DNA from 2 places in the Rhizobium sp. BK289 genome. Region 2 is predicted to be linked to the other one. Evidence: riboswitches for the same ligand, from Rfam matches in the RefSeq annotation. Region 2 holds a riboswitch; the other holds the start of a gene.
The links. Region 2 has a riboswitch for FMN ahead of FHT84_RS06090 (6,7-dimethyl-8-ribityllumazine synthase). Riboswitches for the same ligand answer to the same signal wherever they lie in the genome.

Region 1 (4,933 bases), on a different contig from region 2:
TGGATGCCCGGAGGCTTGCCGTTCCACGCCTCGTCGTCCAGCGGAATGCGGATCAGTTCGCCTGCCTTGATCGATGGTCCTGACACCCAAGCCGGAAGAAGGGCGATCCCCATTCCAGCGATCGCTGCACTGTTCAATGCCTCGAAGTCGTCCGAGCGGAAGGCGACGCAGTCGCAGACCTTAACGCTGGCTGGGCTGCCCAGCAGATCCGACCAGCCCAGCAGATCATTGCCGTGAAGCTTGTCGAGCAGTCTGTGCCTTCCCAGGTCTTCTGATGACTGTGGCATCCCCAAGCGCTCGAGATAGACCGGGCTTGCGGCCAAGACCCGCGTTAGAGGCGCGATCTTTGTGGCGATCAGCGAGCTGTCTTGAAGCTCCCCCATGCGGATGACCAGATCGAGTCTTTCGGCCACGGGATCCGCGAGGCGCTCTGTCAGATCGAGTTCCACCCTAAGAGCTGGATATTCGAACATCAACGGACCCAGGATCGGAATGACGTATCGTTTGCCGAACGTCGGGAAACAGGCAATCCGCAGGGTGCCACCGACAGCACCGTCGAACGCGGCAACTTCGGCATGAGTGTCGGCCAGGTCATCGAGCAGACGCTGGGCACGGTCATAGAGATGCCGGCCGGCATCGGTCATGGAAAGGGCCCGGGTGGAACGAACCAGCAGTGGAACGCCAAGATCCTGCTCGAGTGCATCGATCTGTCGAACAATCGCCGAAGGGGTTACCGCACGCCGACGGGACGCAGCTGAAAAGCTCCCGGAGCGAACAACCTCGACATACACGGCCAGATGTTCGGCAAAGCGTGGATCTCTCATCTTTGCCTACAGCGCAAAACGGTTTCGAGCATTGAGGTCGTTATCACCAAAGAACATCCGGAGCACATTCCTTCTCGTCAACAGGGCGCTTGTCTAGCCCATCACTCAACAGAAGGAAGTCCCCCATGGTCAAGGTTCTCGACACAATTCTCTCGCAGTCGGCATATTCGGCCGAGATCGATGTCCCCTTCGAAAAGATCGATATCGCCGATTGGCTCTTCACGCTGCCGGAAGCCGAATATCTGCGCTGCTGCGCGCCGGATCATATCGCAGCCGGCATCACGTGGACGGATGATGGGCGCCGCATGTCGATCAACGTCGAACAGATCGGCTCCGGGCTGGTCGTCCAGCACTATGTCGCCGAGGTTGCCGAGGCTGCCTATTGCCGCATGAACTCCATCTCGGATGTGTTCACAGCGAACGGCCGCACGCAGGTCAACGTAGTCTGGGAACTGATCGCCGAGAAGATCGACGAAAACCGGACGCGTTACACCAATCGGGTGACCGCGCATCCGACGGATGCCTTCATGACCTTTTTGGAAGAGCACGGCGTCACTTACGAGGACGCGGCCGCCGCCCGGCAGGCGGCCGGTGGCGATCACAATCGACGCGAAACGCCGTTCTTCGCCGCAAGCATCGCACGCCGTGCTCTCGCCAGGTAAGGAAAAGACCAATGAAGGCGATCATCTTCGACGACTTTGGTGGGCCGGATGTGCTCCGGCTTGCCGAGGTTCCCTATCCCGAGCTCCGGTCGACCGACATCCTCGTGAAGGTCATGGCATCTGGCGTCAATCGGGCTGACCTCCTTCAGCGCGAAGGCCATTACGGCTCGCGCGCCTTTGGAGACAGCCCTATCCTCGGCCTCGAGGTCGCCGGAGAGGTCATCGCTGTCGGCAAAGCCGTCTCGAAGTTTTCCGTCGGCGACCGTGTAATGTCGATCGTTGGCGGCGGAGCCTATGCGGAAGTTGCCAGAGCAGACAGTGGCCTGTCCATCCACATACCAGGTGCTATGTCCTATGTAGAAGCGGCGGCTGTCATGGAGAGCTTCGTTACCGCCTACGAAGCTCTGTGCCATCTCGGCCAGATACGACTACAGGAGAGCGTGCTCGTCCATGCCGCCGCCGGTGGGATCGGATCTGCAGTGGTCCAGCTTGCAGTGGCGATGGGAGCCAGAGTGTTCGCAACCGCCTCCGACAGCAATATCGACAAGGTTCGTTCTCTTGGCGCCGAGGCTGTGTGGGATTACCACCGGCAGGATTTCGAGGCGGAGATCATCGATGCGACTGGATCCTGCGGCGCCGATGTAGTCATCGACTTCGTTGGCGGAAGCTATCTCGCCCGGAATATCCGCAGCCTTGCTGAAGGCGGGCGCCTTGTGCAGGTCGGGCTGCTGGGCCGGGACGACAACGCGATCATTCCGCTCGACACAGTGCTCTACAAGCACCTGAGGGTGATCGGGACGGTTATGAAGTCGCGCGCCATTGAGGAAAAGCGCGCCATGGTTCGGCGTTTTGCGGAGAACACGCTACCGATGTTCGGTGACGGACAGCTTCGACCACTCGTCGGGGAAGTCTTTCCACTTGATAGAGCCGCAGATGCCCATCGTCGCATGGAAGCAGGTGGTGGGTTTGGGAAGGTAGTTCTTGAGGCGGGATGAACGGCGGGGAAGGGGTGAGCTCTTAATAAGGAATCGAACCGATGTTTTCGTGTCGCATCCCATTGCAGCGCGACAACAAAGATGAGACGCGGATCTCAGCCAGATTGTCGCTCTACATCCCATATTCTCAATGGCTTAGGCATCCAATCCGGCATAGTCGGATTTATGGAACCGGCGTGCACCTTGGACTCGGTTGAAGGATCGGAGCCCGCTGTAAACCTCCAGGAATATGACGATTGAAGCACATTATACCTGGGCATCGCGGTCTTTCAGATTCGTTCCCTGCGCTTTGGCGATGGGCGCTCAGCCTGCTGGCGGAACGCCCCGACAGATCAGGCCGCTTTCTCAGGCATGTTCGCCAATCGATAGGCGATCAGGTCCTCGATGGTGATCAAGTGAAGATGGTGACGTTCGGCAAAGATCTCGAGTTCCGGAAGTCGGGCCATCGTGCCGTCGTCGTTCGCTACTTCGCAGATGACGCCGGCCGGCGAAAGGCCTGCAATCCGAGCCAAATCCACGGCTGCTTCCGTGTGCCCCGGACGCGACAAGACGCCATTTGGATGGGCGCGAAGAGGGAAAATATGACCAGGACGGGCAAATTCCTCCGGGCGTACACCATCCCTGACGAGAGCTTGGACGGTTGCTGCTCTGTCAGCGGCGGATATTCCGGTGGTCGTTCCGGGGATGTAGTCGACCGAAACGGTGAAGGCGGTCTTGAGGACTTCGGTGTTGCGCGGCACCATCAACGGAATGTCGAGTTCGTCGAGCCTCTCACCCTCCATCGGAACGCAGATGAGACCGCGGGCATGGTTCATCATGAAGGCGATCGCCTGCGGTGTGACCGCTTCCGCAGCAATCACCAGATCGCCTTCGTTTTCGCGGTCGCGATCATCCACAACTACGATGATCTCGCCCCGCGCAATCGCAGCGATCGCATCTTCAATTTTCGAAATTGCCATTTTCCTGCCTTTCAAGGGTTGCCGTTCGAAACGGCGTGCATGGCCGGTCAAAGCCACCATTTTCCCTTGGGCGAACAAGCATGTGAACGCCGCCACGACGCGGCGTCTCCTGCGTTGCTCTCTTCCATCCGGACTATACCGTCGGCTCCGGCATCTCACCGGATCTGCTGACCCTTCCGAGGGCTCGGAAGGCGCTCGCGGGCTCGAGGAAACTCCCCATACCGCCGGTGGGGAATTACACCCCGCCCTGAGAACAATTGAAAGATAAGGGATCAATGCCTCATTCCGCAAGAGGCTTTGATCGCCAAATCGTCGAGAATCCGATCCGCCCAATGAACGCACCGTTCCTCATTGTCGAACTACGACATGATCAAGCCGCCATCGACATTGATCGTCTGGCCGGTGATATAGGCCGCATCGTCGCTGGCAAGGAAAGTGACGAGACCGGCGACGTCCTCTCCAGATCCGGCCCGTTTCATCGGAATGCCCTCGACCCATTCCTTCATGAGTTCGCCGGGGCCGTAATTGCCCAAGAGCTTGCCCCAAGCCTGGTCGTTATAGGCCCACATGTCGGTTTCGATGATGCCGGGGCAAAAGGCGTTCACGGTAATGCCGTCTGTCGCGACCTCCTTTGCAAGGCTCTGGGTGATGCCGACCACGCCCATCTTCGATGCCGCGTAATGCGGTGTGTAGATGAAGCCGTCCCGCGCCTGGCCGGAAGCGGTATTGATGATGCGGCCGCCGCGGCCATGTTTGCGCATGCGGGCAATCGCCTCCTGGGCGCAGAGGAAGACGCCCTTGGTGTTGACCGCCATGACCTTGTCCCATTCGCCCTCGGTCATGTCCTCGATGCGGGCAATGGTGATGACGCCGGCATTCTGGATGGAAACATCGACGGCGCCGAAGGCTGTCTCGGCCGCCTCGTAGAGACCCTTCACACTGGCCTTGTCGGTCACGTCACCGACGAAGGAAATCGCCTTTCCGCCGTCAGCCCTGATCGCATCGGCGACCGTATGGACGGAATCCTCATTGGCCGAGACTACGAGATTGGCGCCCTCGCGCGCGAACCGTCTGGCGATCGCGGCCCCGATGCCGCGGCTTGCGCCGGTGATGACGACAGTCTTGTTTTCGAAGCGTTGCATTCTCTATTCCTTTCGCGATGACAGCCACGCCAGGCGCCGGCTCAAGGGGCCGATCGCCCTGCCTGTTGCTGGCGATTTCAAGCGGCCGCCGTAATAATCCCGGCAAACTCCGATGCCTTCAGCGACGCGCCTCCGACGAGAGCGCCATCGACGTTGGAAACGCCGAAGATCGCCTTTACATTCGACGCCTTGACCGAGCCGCCATAGAGGATTCTGACACCCTGCCCATTTTCTCCCAGCCGCTTTTCAAGTGCCTGGCGGATAGACGAATGTATCTCCTCGATCTGTTCCAGGGTCGGAACCAGTCCTGTTCCGATCGCCCATGCTGGCTCATACGCGATTGTCGTGTTC
Region 2 (4,933 bases):
CTATATCGATACCTTCGTTGCAGCTGGCTTCGACGTATCCGTCAAGCGTTTCGGTTATGACGGCTTCGTGCATGCATCGAAAGACCGGAAATATTATCCGAGCATTCTCGACGCGTTGAGCTATCCGGCCGAATACAAGCTTTTATTCCGGCTCGAGAAGCGCGTCTGACATGGAGACGATCGATCGGAAGGGCGGCAGCGCGCTCTGGCATCAGATCGGCGAGATCCTGGCGGCCGATATCGCCGCCGGGACTTTCGCTCCTGGAGAGAAATTGCCGACCGAGCCGGAGCTGATGCAGCGTTTCGGCGTCAGCCGCTTTACCGTGCGCCAGGCGCTAGGGCATCTGGAACAGCGTGGGTTGGTGCGCGCCGAGCAGGGGCGGGGGACATTCGTTCATAAGGGGGTGCTCGATTATTCCCTGTCCAAGCGAACGCGGTTTTCCAGGAACCTGATCGAACAAGGTTTCGAGCCGGGTGGAGAATTGCTCGTTCATGAGATCGTGCCGGCAGCAGAACGCGTCGCTGCCTATTTGAAACTGGCGGTGAATACGTCGGTCATCCATCGTCGCGGCATCATGACGGCCGATGGCATTCCGGTCGAACTGGGCGATTCCTATTATCCGGCCGAACGTTTTCCCGATTTCGATAAGGCCCGGTTGCAGCACCCGACGATCTCGGCAGCGCTCGCCAGCTACGGTGTCACCGACTACGAGCGGCTATCGACGGAAATCGAGGCGCGGATGCCGACGGCGGAAGAGGCGCGGCTCCTGCGGCAGCCGAAATCCGTGCCGCTGCTTATCACACGGAAGTTAGACGTGGACGCGAAGGGCGTGCCGATTACCTATGCGGAGTCGATGTGGTCAGCCGAGCGGATCACCTTCAGCGTGGATCTGCGGTAACGGTTCGAGCAGGCCCAGCGCATTTGGGCCAAAGCGGCTCGGCCATTTCCGCCTTAGCGATGTGAAAGTATATTGACCACCTTGCCGAAGGGGTCGCGGACGTAGAAGCGGCGGACACCCCAAGGCTCGTCCGTCAGGTCATACAATATGCCGAAGCCCATGGAGGTGGCGCGCTGATAAAGCGCATCGACATCGTCGACTTCGATCGAGAGATCGGGGACGATCGTTCCCGAGCCGCCTTCGCTGGCGACGCTGATCTGCGGCACCGTTGCAGCTTCGGAGGCAAACGTAAGGATCCAGCCATGGTCCATGACGATGTCGAGGCCGAGCAGGTCATGATAGAAAAGGCGTGCCGTATCCGGGTCGGCGGCGGGCAGGTTGGGGATGATGCGTAGGACGGTCAACTGACGTTTCTCCCTTGTGGACATGGAGGCGGGTCTTCACCGCGCCTCCACCATGCCGGCTCAGACCGTGACCGCGGGAAGCAGCTTGGCGCGTTCCGCGAGAATATGGCGGCAGGCGCTGGCCACTTCGCGGCCCTTGATGATGAAATGTTCCTTGAAGAACTGGATATGCGCTTCCGATTCCTGGAAGTGATGCGGCGTCAACACTGCCGAGAGGATAGGCACGCCGGTGTCGAGCTGGACGCGCATCATGGCATCAAGAACCGTATTGGCGACGAACTCATGGCGATAGATGCCACCGTCGACAACGAAAGCGGTGGCGACGATCGCGGAATAACGGCCGTTGCGGGCAAGCGTCTGTGCGTGCAGCGGAATTTCAAGCGCGCCGGGCACGTCGAAGATATCGATCGGAGATGCGCCTTCCACCGTCTGCCATTCGGCAACGAAGGAGTCGACCGAGCGATCGACGATATCGGCATGCCAGCGGGCCCGAATGATCGCAATGCGGCTCGGCTGGGTAGAAATCGAAATGGTCATGAATTTTGCCTTTCAAGGGTTGTTGTCAAATATCCCTTGGGCGAACACGCAACATCGCGGCACCTCTCGCGCAGAGGAGGTGCGATCCTGCTTGCTCTCTTCCATCCGGACTATACCGTCGGCTCCGGCATCTCACCGGATCTGCTGACCCTTCCGAAAGCTCGGAAGGCGCTCGCGGGCTCGAGGAAACTCCCCATACCGCCGGTGGGGAATTGCACCCCGCCCTGAGAACGCACGGACTATAGATGCTTTGCCTCATGAAAATCAAAGAAAAACGCCGGGCTTTTGACCCGGCGTCTGCGAATAATTTTTCAAAGTTTCCATGCAGCGCGGATGCGTGCTCAATCCTGAATGACGAGCAGATCGGAAGAGGCGAAGCGCAGCGTCACCTTCTCGCCAACGCTCGGAGGCATCATGCCCGGACTATTGAACATATCGAAGGAAATCGTGTTACCGGCGACATTCATGCGGGTGCGGATAACCGAACCCAGGAAGTGTGCGGAGGAAACCTCGCCCGTCAGCGCGGTATCGCCCTTTGCCGACTCGGCCAGCGAACCGGCTTCGGGACGCAGGGCGAGCGATACGGTATCGCCCGGCTTGTAGGCCGTCACCGACTGCTTCAGGGTCACGCCCTGATCGCCGATCATGATGCGGTTGCTGTCGGGATCGACGACCTTGCCTTCGATCAGGTTCAGCGTACCGACGAAGGAGGCGACGAAGCGGGTTGCCGGCGTGTTGTAGATCTCGAAAGGCGTGCCGATCTGGTCGGCGCGACCGGCATTCATCACGACGATGCGATCGGAGATCGACAGGGCTTCTTCCTGGTCGTGGGTCACGAAAACGGTGGTAATGCCGAGCTGCTGTTGGATCGCGCGGATTTCCTCACGCAGCGAGATGCGGATCTTGGCGTCGAGCGCCGAAAGCGGCTCGTCAAGCAAAAGCACTTGAGGCTTGACGGCGATGGCGCGAGCAAGCGCCACGCGTTGCTGCTGGCCGCCGGACATCTGATAGGGATAGCGGCTGGCGAGATGGTCGAGCTTGATGAGAGCAAGCATCTCCTTGACGCGCTTGTCGATGTCAGGCTTCGACATGCCGGCCACCTTGAGGCCGAAGGCGACGTTGTCGTGCACCGTCATGTTCGGGAACAGCGCGTAGGCCTGGAAGACCATGCCGATGTTGCGTTGGTTCGGCTTCAGCGGGCGCTGGTCCTTGCCGTTGATCGTCAAGGTGCCAGCGGTCGGGGTTTCGAAGCCAGCGATCATGCGCAGCACGGTCGTCTTGCCGCAGCCTGACGGTCCAAGGAAGGAGATGAATTCTCCCTTCTCGATTTGCATATTGAAATCGTGGACGACGTGCACGTCGCCGAATGATTTCTTGATGTGGGTGAGTTCGAGAAAAGCCATGGTGAGAAGCCTTACGCCTTAACCGGAGCCAGTTTTGAGAAGCGGGATACGAGCTGCAGCAGGCCCATGCTGAGCCAGGTGACGGCAAGTGCGATGATGGCGAGCGCCGAGGACTGATAAGCCTGATTGGCTCCGACGAGCTGCATGTAAGGGCCGAAAGCCGGCCTGTTGAGCAATGATGCCATCGTGAATTCGCCCATCACGATCGCCAGCGTGATGAAGGCACCGGATAGAACGCCGCTCATGACATTGGGAAAAATGCAGCGGAACATGATGGTCGTCCACTTCGCGCCGAGGCTTTCCGCCGCTTCCGTCAGGGTGCCGACATCGATCGTGCGCATCGCCGTATCGACCGAACGATACATATAAGGGAGCGCCAAGACAATATAGGAGCAGACCAGAAGGAAGTTTGTCGTCTGCTCGAAGCCTGTCAAAGGCAGGATCGACGACGAATTATAAAGGCGCAGATAGCCGAAAACGATGACGATTGCGGGAATGACCAGCGGCATCAGCGTGATGAATTCGACGACCGGGCGCAGTTGCGGCAAGCGAAGCCGGACCCAGTAGGCAGTCGGGACGACGAGCAGCATGCCGACGATGATGGTCAGCAGCGCCATGAGCATGGAATAGCCGAACGCATAGAGGAAGTTTGCGTCGGAAAAAACCGATGCGTAGGCGTCGAAACTATAGGCATTGCGGCGCATGCGCAGCGAGAATTCCAGCGTGCCGATCAGCGGAACGATGAAATAGATGGCGCCGATGACGACCGCGATCCAGGCGAAGAATTTCTGCAGTTTCATTTCTGCCACCGTTCCGCGCGTATACGCATGATGATGTAGATGACGTTGGAAATGCCTGTTATGACGATCATGCCGAGGGCCATGGCATAGCCGAGATTGGCGTTGTGCAGCACATCGCCGCGGATCTGGGCATAGAGCTGGATCGGGATGATGTTGAGCGAGCTGCCCGTCAGCGCAATGGCCGTTGCGATGGCGCCGAAGGCATTGGCGAACAGCAGCAGCGTCGTGCCGAGCAGGCTCGGCCAGAGGATGGGCAGCGCCACCATCAGCCAATATTGTCTGTTTGTCGCCCCGAGAATTGACGCGGCCTCACGCCATTCCTTCTTCATGCCATCGAGTGCGGGCGTAATAATCAGCACCATCAGCGGAATCTGGAAATACATGTAGGTGACGGTCAAGCCGATGAAGCTGTAGAGATTGAAGCCGGTGGCGTAGAGATTGAAGCCAAGCCAGTCTCTCATCAACACGGTGACAAGGCCCAGGCGGCCGATCGTGGCGATGAAGGCGAACGCCAGCGGCACGCCGGCGAAATTGGAAGCGACGCCGGAGAATGTAAGGAAGACATTGCGCACCCAGGCCGGAAGCCCGCCCATGACCAAGGCCCAAGCTAGATAAAAGCCGATCAGCGCGCCGCCGAGCGCCGAAGTGACCGACACTTTGATGCTGATCCAATAGGAGTCCATGATGGACTTTGTGAACAGATCACCGATGTTCTTCAGTGTCAGACTGCCGTCAGGCGTCAGAAACGCGCCGGCAATCAGGTAGATCGTCGGCAAAATCAGAAACAGCAGCGCGAAGATCAGGAAGGGCGCGATGCCCAGCCAGTCAACGACCAAGCGTTTGTTGATCAAGGGAGTGGTGCTCATCGTTGATGTTGTCACGGTGCTCAT

Region 1: another riboswitch for FMN. It lies ahead of ribB (3,4-dihydroxy-2-butanone-4-phosphate synthase); the one in region 2 lies ahead of FHT84_RS06090 (6,7-dimethyl-8-ribityllumazine synthase).

Annotation. Positions count from the first base shown of each region.
Region 1 covers NZ_JACHZO010000018.1:16,378-21,310, forward strand. The annotation lists gene FHT84_RS26785 (LysR family transcriptional regulator) at 1-824, opposite strand, end outside; gene FHT84_RS26790 (hypothetical protein) at 950-1,486, shown strand; gene FHT84_RS26795 (NAD(P)H-quinone oxidoreductase) at 1,498-2,481, shown strand; gene ribB (3,4-dihydroxy-2-butanone-4-phosphate synthase) at 2,814-3,440, opposite strand; FMN riboswitch at 3,553-3,699, opposite strand; gene FHT84_RS26805 (glucose 1-dehydrogenase) at 3,800-4,582, opposite strand; gene tpiA (triose-phosphate isomerase) at 4,660-4,933, opposite strand, start outside.
Region 2 covers NZ_JACHZO010000002.1:489,421-494,353, reverse strand. The annotation lists gene FHT84_RS06105 (methyltransferase domain-containing protein) at 1-169, shown strand, start outside; gene phnF (phosphonate metabolism transcriptional regulator PhnF) at 171-899, shown strand; gene FHT84_RS06095 (VOC family protein) at 953-1,303, opposite strand; gene FHT84_RS06090 (6,7-dimethyl-8-ribityllumazine synthase) at 1,364-1,840, opposite strand; FMN riboswitch at 1,930-2,076, opposite strand; gene FHT84_RS06085 (ABC transporter ATP-binding protein) at 2,182-3,243, opposite strand; gene FHT84_RS06080 (ABC transporter permease) at 3,255-4,043, opposite strand; gene FHT84_RS06075 (ABC transporter permease subunit) at 4,040-4,933, opposite strand.